DNA from 2 places in the Streptomyces sp. NPDC056061 genome. Region 1 is predicted to be linked to the other one. Evidence: riboswitches for the same ligand, from Rfam matches in the RefSeq annotation. Region 1 holds a riboswitch; the other holds the start of a gene.
What was found. A riboswitch is a leader RNA that binds a small molecule or an ion and turns the genes downstream of it on or off. The one in region 1 is predicted to bind glycine.

Region 1 (4,205 bases):
AACCGGCCCGGCCGTGCCAGAGGAGCATCCAGATGCGGCCGTCCGCGAGGGCCTGGAGCAGCGCCTCGTACGCGTCGTAGCGTCCGGGCGTCACCTGGCGCAGCATGTGCTCGACCTGTCCGGCCGCCGCGGTGCCTGACGCTCTCACCTGGTCCCGCCCCTCCTCGTTCCACTGTGCCGGCGCGCCGCTCCCGGGGCACACGGGTGCGGCGGATGCCGTGGCACCCGCCATCAAACCAGCTTAGGTGCCGGTGCTGACACCGACTTGACGCCTCGGGCCGGTACGGTGCCCCGCCCCGGCCGCCCGCGGCACGGTCCGCGCGCCCGTGCCCGTGCCACCGTTCCGGGCCCGGCTACCGCTCCCCGCGCCGGTAGAACGGGCGGAGCTTCTCCCGCATCCAGTCGCCGACCGGATCCTGGGCCACGTCGAGCAGGACCAGATTGACCGGCCAGGGCACCGCCACGCGGCCCAGTGCCCGGCCCAGCGCGTCCATCGGGGCGCTCTGGACGGTGCCGTCCCGGTCGGACAGCTCGACGCCGACGAAGAGGGCGGGCTCGGCGCCCTCGACGCTGGCCAGCGCCCGGCGGGCGGTGATCACGACGCCGCTCTCCTCGAACTCACCGGCCGCGGCGGAGAGGAAGTCGATGGGTTCCTCCTGCCAGTCCGGTTCGTACAGGCGGACCCGGCCGCCGCTCGCGGGCCCGTCGAGCGGGGTGCGCCCGGCGCGGCAGAGCTCGGCCACGGCGGGCGGCGGCAGCGGCATCCCGACCGCGCCGCCGGGGTTCACGGCGATGCCGAGCTGCGGGGGCAGGCCGCGGGCGAAGTCGCGGGCGGGTGCGACGGCGAAGGACATCCGGTCGCCGACACAGCTGAGGAACTGCTGCTCGGAGCTGTACACGGGGACGAACGCGGCGCCGTCGATCTCCAGCGTCGGCAGGTCGAGGTCGGTTGATTCGGGACCACCGCCGTTCGGCAGGGGCACCCAGACCTGACTGCGTCCGAGTACCTCGACGAGGCGCCCGCCGGCCTCCGCCACACCCACCGAGGCCATCAGCACCTCTTCGAGCTCGTTGGCCGGCCATCCGTGCTGCGGATGGGGCTGGACCTGTGCCGGAACGTCCACTGCTTTCCCTTCTCGTCCGAGCCTGTTGGCAGAAGGTTAGCGACCTCGTCCACGGCGGGCGGCGGAGCAGTCGCCGGACACCGCGACGCCGCCGCCCGTCGGGGGCGGGGACGGGGCGTCCGTCCCGGGCGGACCTCCGGGGCCTGGCGGAACCTGCGCGAAGGCGATCCGGCGCAACAGCCCGGCCGCCTCCCGGTCCAGCAGCACCACCGAGGCGCAGCCGGGCGGCGGCAGTCCGTCCCCGGCGTCCCGCAGCAGCCTGCCGACGGCCCTGCGGTGCCGGGCGAACGCGTACCCGGAGACGCCCCGGCCGCGTTCCCGCTGCCCCTCCCGCGCGGTCTGCGGCGTGACGTCCAGCAGGAGCAGATGGAGGGCCCGGCCCCGTCGCCGCGCGTGGCGGGCCAGCCAACTGCGTACCCATGCCTGGGTTCCGCAGTCGTGGACGACGACGGACTCGCCGGAGCACAGGCACTTCCACAGCCCCGCGTAGTGGGCGAGGCGGACGAGCGGGCGGTAGAGGGCGTAGGGCAGCGGGCGGGGCATCAGCCGCGCCCAGCGGTCCCGGGTGTCCTGGGAGTCGACGGCGCGGACCGTGGCCACCCGCCGGATCAGTGTCGACTTGCCGCTGCCGGGGAGGCCGGAGACCACCACCACGTCGCCCACGGCGAAGCGCAGGGAGTGCGGCTCCCGCCCGCCGCCCCGCCGCAGGTCGCGCACGACGGGCGGGGGCCGGTCGAACGATTCCGCGGCCGGTCCCCCCGGCTGTGCGGGCATCGCGCCAACGGGCCCCGGGCTCGCCGCATACCGCCGTAACGTCATCGCGCTCCCCCTGCCGGGTGTCCACCCATGCATCGAAGTGTAAAGAAAAGGTAATGCGGCACAACCGTCCACGCCGCCGGATCCGGTAAGGGACCACCTGCCGATTTCCGTCCGGGACCGACGCCCCGCTCCGGCGCGATGCGTGCGATGATGACCCGGCCAACTGCATAACGGCCGTTTGAATCCGCGCGGGAGAGTTCCGGTCACTGCATGTGCCGGGCGCCGAAGGAGCAAGTTCCTCCCTTGAATCTCTCAGGCCCCGTACCGCGCGGATGAGGCAGATCTGAAAAGCGGGCCGCTTCGCGGCTCCACCCAAGGTGCAAGCCGAACCCTTCGGGGGCTCTCGGCGAACCTCTCAGGTTCCGATGACAGATGGGGAGGGTTCGTCCTCGTCGTCATGCCCCGGGAGCCACATTCATGAGCACCGCACCCCGCCAGACCGCACTCGATGCCCTGCACCGTTCGCTGGGCGCGACCATGACCGACTTCGCGGGCTGGGACATGCCGCTGCGGTACGGCAGCGAGCGCGAGGAGCACCAGGCGGTCCGTACCCGGGCCGGTCTCTTCGACCTGTCCCACATGGGCGAGATCACCGTCACCGGCCCGCAGGCCGCGGACTTCCTCGACTACGCCCTGGTCGGCAACATCGGCACCGTCGCCGCCGGCCGCGCCCGCTACACGATGATCTGCGCCGAGGACGGCGGCATCCTGGACGACCTGATCGTCTACCGGCTGGGAGAGGCCGAGGCCCCCGAGTACATGGTCGTCGCCAACGCGGGCAACGCCCAGATCGTGCTGGACGCGCTGACCGCCCGGGCCGAGGGTTTCGACGCCGAGGTGCGCGACGACCGCGACGCGTACGCGCTGCTCGCCGTCCAGGGCCCCGAGTCCCCCGCCATCCTCGCCTCGGTCACCGACGCCGACCTGGACGGTCTGAAGTACTACGCCGGTCTGCCGGGCACGGTCGCCGGGATCCCCGCGCTGATCGCCCGGACCGGCTACACCGGCGAGGACGGCTTCGAGCTGTTCGTCGCCCCCGAGCACGCCGAGCGGCTGTGGAAGGCCCTCACCGAGGCGGGCGCCGGGCACGGCCTGGTCCCGTGCGGCCTCTCGTGCCGGGACACGCTGCGCCTGGAGGCGGGCATGCCCCTCTACGGCCACGAGCTGACCACCGAGCTGACCCCGTTCGACGCCGGGTTCGGCCGGGTCGTGAAGTTCGAGAAGGACGGCGGCTTCGTCGGCCGCGAGGCGCTGGTGGCCGCCGCCGAGCGCGCCGAGACCGCCCCGCCCCGCAAGCTGGTCGGGCTGATCGCCGAGGGCCGCCGGGTCCCGCGGGCCGGCTACTCCGTGGTGGCCGGGGGCGAGGTCGTCGGCGAGGTCACCTCGGGCGCCCCGTCCCCCACCCTGGGCAAGCCGATCGCGATCGCGTACGTGGACGCCGCGTACGCCGCCCCCGGCACCGAGGGCGTCGGCGTGGACATCCGGGGCAACCACGAGCCGCTCGAGGTCGTGTCCCTGCCGTTCTACAAGCGTCGGAAGTGACGTCTTCACAAGCGTCACAGCGACATCCGCGCCACGGGCGTCGGAAGTGACGACGGCACCCACGGGCCCCGCAGGCCGCGCCGGAGCCGGAGATCGACATCCGTACGCCGCAAAAGTGACGCAGTCTCGTCTCACACCGTAAGACCACCGTTCATCAGCACTCCCCCACGTACAGGAGAATTCAGGTCATGAGCAACCCCCAGCAGCTGCGTTACAGCAAGGAGCACGAGTGGCTGTCGGCCGTCGAGGACGGCGTGGCCACGATCGGCATCACCGAGTTCGCCGCCAACGCGCTCGGCGACGTCGTCTACGCGCAGCTCCCCGCCGTCGGCGACACGGTGACCGCGGGCGAGACCTGTGGCGAGCTGGAGTCGACCAAGTCGGTGAGCGATCTGTACTCGCCGGTGACGGGCGAGATCACCGCCGCGAACCAGGACGTCGTGGACGATCCGTCGCTGGTGAACTCCGCTCCCTTCGAGGGCGGCTGGCTGTTCAAGGTACGTGTCGCGGAGGAGCCCGAGGACCTGCTCTCCGCCGACGAGTACACCGAGTTCTCCGGCAACTAAAGACCCCAAGGGACCACCTGATGTCGCTTCTCAACTCATCCCTCCACGACCTGGACCCGGACGTCGCCGCCGCCGTCGACGCCGAGCTCCACCGACAGCAGTCCACCCTCGAGATGATCGCCTCGGAGAACTTCGCTCCGGTAGCGGTCATGGA
Region 2 (4,205 bases), on a different contig from region 1:
CACCGCGTCCTACGAGGCCCGTCGCTTCGGAGTGCACTCGGCGATGCCCATGGCGCAGGCACGACGCTTGGCGCCCAACGCGGCCTATCTGGTGCCGCGCTTCCATCTGTACCGTGCGGTGAGCGACCAGGTCATGGAACTGCTGGGGCGGCTCTCCCCGCTGGTGGAGCCGCTCAGCCTGGACGAGGCGTTCGTCGACCTGGAGGCCGGCGGGACGGCCGACGACCGGGCCTCCGCGCTGGCGATCGGGGAGGAGCTGCGCGCGGTCATCGCGGCCGTGACCGGGCTCACGGGCTCGGTCGGACTCGCGGGTTCCAAGATGCTGGCCAAGATCGCGTCGGAGGAGGCGAAGCCGAACGGTCTCAGGCTCATCGAGCCCGGGACGGAACGGGAGCTGCTCGCGCCCATGCCCGTACGGACCATCCCCGGCGTCGGGCCCGCCACGGCCGACCATCTGCGCCGCGCCGGAATGACGACGGTCGACGATCTCGTACGCGCGGGTGAGGCGGAGCTCGTGCGCCTGATCGGCAAGGCGCACGGCAGCTCGCTGCACCGCATGGCGCTCGGCCACGACGACCGGCCCGTCGTGGCCGAGCGGGACGCGAAATCCGTCTCCGTCGAGGACACCTTCGACATGGACCTGCACGACCGGGTGCGGGTCAGGACGGAGGTGGAGCGGCTGGCCGACCGATGTGTGCGGCGGCTGCGCGAGGCGGGGAGGTCCGGGCGGACGGTGGTGCTGAAGGTGCGTCGGTACGACTTCTCCACGCTCACGAGGTCGGAGACGCTCCGTGGGCCCACGGACGACCCCGGGGTGGTCCGGGAGGCCGCCGCACGGCTCCTGGAGGCCGTGGACACCACGGGGGGCGTCCGGCTCCTGGGCGTGGGTGTCACGGGCCTGGCCGACTACACGCAGGAGGATCTGTTCGCGCAGGCCGCCGACGCGAGGGCCGGGGCCGAGGGCGCGGCCGAGGTGGCCGACGAGGAGACGGACGGGACGGCGACCGCGGAAGCGGACCGGGCCGAGCGCGAGACCGCCGAGCGGCTCGCCGCCCGGCAGTGGCCGGCCGGACACGACGTGCACCACGACGTCTTCGGTCACGGCTGGGTCCAGGGCAGCGGCGTCGGCCGGGTCACCGTGCGGTTCGAGGAACCCGGGTCGGTGCCGGGTCGGGTGCGCACGTTCCGGATGGACGACCCGGAGCTGCGGCCGTCCGAGCCGCTGCCCCTGGTGCGGAACCCCGTGGACTATTCCTCCTGGCCGGCCAGCCTGCCGAAGTCCCTGTCCGGTGCGGTCTCCTCGGGAAGGGAATCCAGACCGTAGTGCCGGTACAGCTGGAGCTCCTGTTCCGGCGAGAGATGACGGCCGACACCGAAGTCCGGCGCGTCCTTGATCAGAGCACGGTCGAACGGGACGCGGAGGGTGTCCTCGACGAGCTCGCTGGGTTCCAGCGGGACGAAAGCGTCCCGGCTGAAGAGACCGGTGCGCACGGCAGCCCACTCGGGCACCCCGGTCGCATCGTCGAGGTACACCTCGTCCACGGTTCCGATCTTGGTGCCCTTGCGGTCGAACGCCTTGCGGCCGATCAGGCTGCGCGGATCGATGTCGGTCTGCACGGTCCCTCCCACTGGTCGCGGCTACTCCACAAGCACTACAGAAATGCACAACCGGGGGATCGGCCACTCGAGAATTCCGCCACGACCCCCGCTGGTAGGCTGGTTACGGCCGCTGACCCCGTGCGGGAGAGCCTTTGGAACCGATCCGAAGGCGCCGAAGGAGCAAATCCTCCCCGGAATCTCTCAGGCCCCTGTACCGCACGGACGAGGTCACTCTGGAAAGCAGGGCGGGTTCCGTGCGGCCGAGCGCCGATGCGGTTCCCATCCTCACCGACGGTGAAAGCCGGTGCTCCGCAGCGTGCGCCGGTGAAGCTCTCAGGTCGAGATGACAGAGGGGGAGGCCGTTCGGGCACCCGCGCCGGGGTGCCCCTCGCAGGTCGTGACAGACCAGGAGGCCTCCACCATGACCCCCCGTCGCACTCCGCTCTCCCAGCTGGAGCAGGGCATTCCGTTCGAGCAGCGCCACATCGGTCCGGACGCCGAGGCGCAGTCGAAGATGCTCGCCCAGGTCGGATACGGATCGCTGGACGAGCTGACCGCGGCCGCGGTGCCCGACGTCATCAAGAGCGCCGAGGCCCTCGGGCTGCCGGGCGCCCGCACCGAGGCCGAGGTCCTCGCCGAGCTGCGCGCCCTGGCAGACCGCAACGAGGTGCTGGCCCCGATGATCGGGCTCGGCTACTACGGCACCTTCACCCCGCCGGTGATCCTCCGCAACGTCATGGAGAACCCGGCCTGGTACACGGCCTACACGCCGTACCAGCCGGAGATCTCGCAGGGCCGCCTGGAGGCGCTGCTCAACTTCCAGACGATGGTCGCCGAGCTGACCGGGCTGCCGACCTCCGGCGCCTCCCTGCTCGACGAGGGCACCGCCGCCGCCGAGGCGATGGCGCTGTCGCGGCGGGTCGGCAAGGTGAAGAACGGCGTCTTCCTCGTCGACTCCGACACCCTGCCGCAGACGATCGCCGTCATCGGGACCCGTGCCGAGCCGACCGGCGTGGAGGTCGTCGTCGCCGATCTCACGGACGGCATCCCCGCCGAGATCGCCGAGCGCGGCGTCTTCGGCGTCCTGGTGCAGTACCCGGGCGCCTCCGGGACGGTGCGCGACATCCGCCCCGTCATCAAGCAGGCCCACGAGATGGGCGCCGTCGTCACCGTCGCCGCCGACCTGCTGGCCCTCACCCTGCTCACCTCGCCCGGAGACCTGGGCGCCGACATCGCGGTCGGCACCACACAGCGCTTCGGCGTCCCGATGGGCTTCGGCGGACCGCACGCCGGCTTCATGGCCGTGCGCGAGAAGTTCGCCCGCAGCCTGCCCGGCCGCCTCGTCGGCGTCTCCGTCGACGCGGACGGCAACAAGGCGTACCGGCTCGCCCTGCAGACCCGCGAGCAGCACATCCGCCGTGAGAAGGCCACCAGCAACATCTGCACCGCGCAGGTGCTGCTCGCCGTCATGGCCGGGATGTACGCCGTCTACCACGGCCCGGACGGGTTGCGGACGATCGCCCGCCGCACCCACCGCTACGCGGCGGTCCTCGCCGAGGGCCTGCGCGCCTCCGGCGCCGACGTCGTGACCGGCAGCTACTTCGACACCCTCACCGTGCGGGTGCCGGGGAAGGCCGCCGCCGTCGTGGCCGACGCCCGCGAGCGCGGTGTCAACCTGCGGCTCGTCGACGCCGACCAGGTCTCCCTCGCCTGCGACGAGACCACCACGCGTACGCAGATCGCCGCAGTCTGGGCCGCCTTCGGTGCCGACGGCGACATCGACGCGCTGGACGCCGCGACCGCCGATGCGCTGCCGGGGAACCTGCTGCGCACCGACGAGATCCTCACCCACCCGGTCTTCCACCAGCACCGCTCCGAGACGGCCATGCTCCGCTACCTGCGCAGGCTCGCCGACCGGGACTACGCACTGGACCGCGGCATGATCCCGCTCGGCTCCTGCACCATGAAGCTGAACGCCACCACCGAGATGGAGTCGATCACCTGGCCCGAGTTCGGCGCGCTGCACCCCTTCGCCCCGGCCGAGCAGGCACAGGGCTTCCTCACCCTCATCCGTGAGCTGGAGGAGCGCCTCGCCGAGGTCACCGGGTACGACGCGGTGTCCATCCAGCCGAACGCAGGCTCGCAGGGCGAGTTCGCCGGCCTCCTGGCCGTCCGCGCCTACCACCGGGCCAACGGGGACGAGCAGCGGACCATCTGCCTCATCCCGTCCTCCGCGCACGGCACCAACGCGGCGAGCGCCGTGATGGCGGGCATGAAGGTCGTCGTGGTGAAGACCGCCGAGGACGGCACGGTCGACGTCGAGGACCTGCGCGCCAAGATCGAGAAGCACCGCGACGAGCTCGCCGTGCTCATGATCACGTACCCGTCGACGCACGGCGTCTTCGAGGAGCACGTCGCGGACATCTGCGCCGAGGTGCACGACGCGGGCGGTCAGGTGTACGTCGACGGCGCCAACCTCAACGCGCTGGTCGGCCTCGCGAGGCCGGGCAGGTTCGGCGGCGACGTCTCGCACCTGAACCTGCACAAGACCTTCTGCATCCCGCACGGCGGCGGCGGTCCCGGCGTCGGCCCGGTCGGCGTGCGCG

Region 2: it holds a riboswitch for glycine, as region 1 does, so the genes downstream of both, gcvP (aminomethyl-transferring glycine dehydrogenase) here and gcvT (glycine cleavage system aminomethyltransferase GcvT) in region 1, are expected to answer to the same signal.

What each region holds. Positions count from the first base shown of each region.
Region 1 covers NZ_JBHJWQ010000001.1:775,369-779,573, reverse strand. Annotated here, with positions in the region: gene ACFC79_RS03350 (enhanced serine sensitivity protein SseB C-terminal domain-containing protein) at 1-148, opposite strand, end outside; gene ACFC79_RS03345 (enhanced serine sensitivity protein SseB) at 354-1,124, opposite strand; gene ACFC79_RS03340 (AAA family ATPase) at 1,161-1,943, opposite strand; glycine riboswitch at 2,123-2,220, shown strand; gene gcvT (glycine cleavage system aminomethyltransferase GcvT) at 2,361-3,485, shown strand; gene gcvH (glycine cleavage system protein GcvH) at 3,674-4,051, shown strand; gene glyA (serine hydroxymethyltransferase) at 4,072-4,205, shown strand, end outside.
Region 2 covers NZ_JBHJWQ010000038.1:8,786-12,990, forward strand. Annotated here, with positions in the region: gene ACFC79_RS33565 (DNA polymerase IV) at 1-1,324, shown strand, start outside; gene ACFC79_RS33570 (PRC-barrel domain-containing protein) at 1,249-1,617, opposite strand; glycine riboswitch at 1,731-1,826, shown strand; gene gcvP (aminomethyl-transferring glycine dehydrogenase) at 2,021-4,205, shown strand, end outside.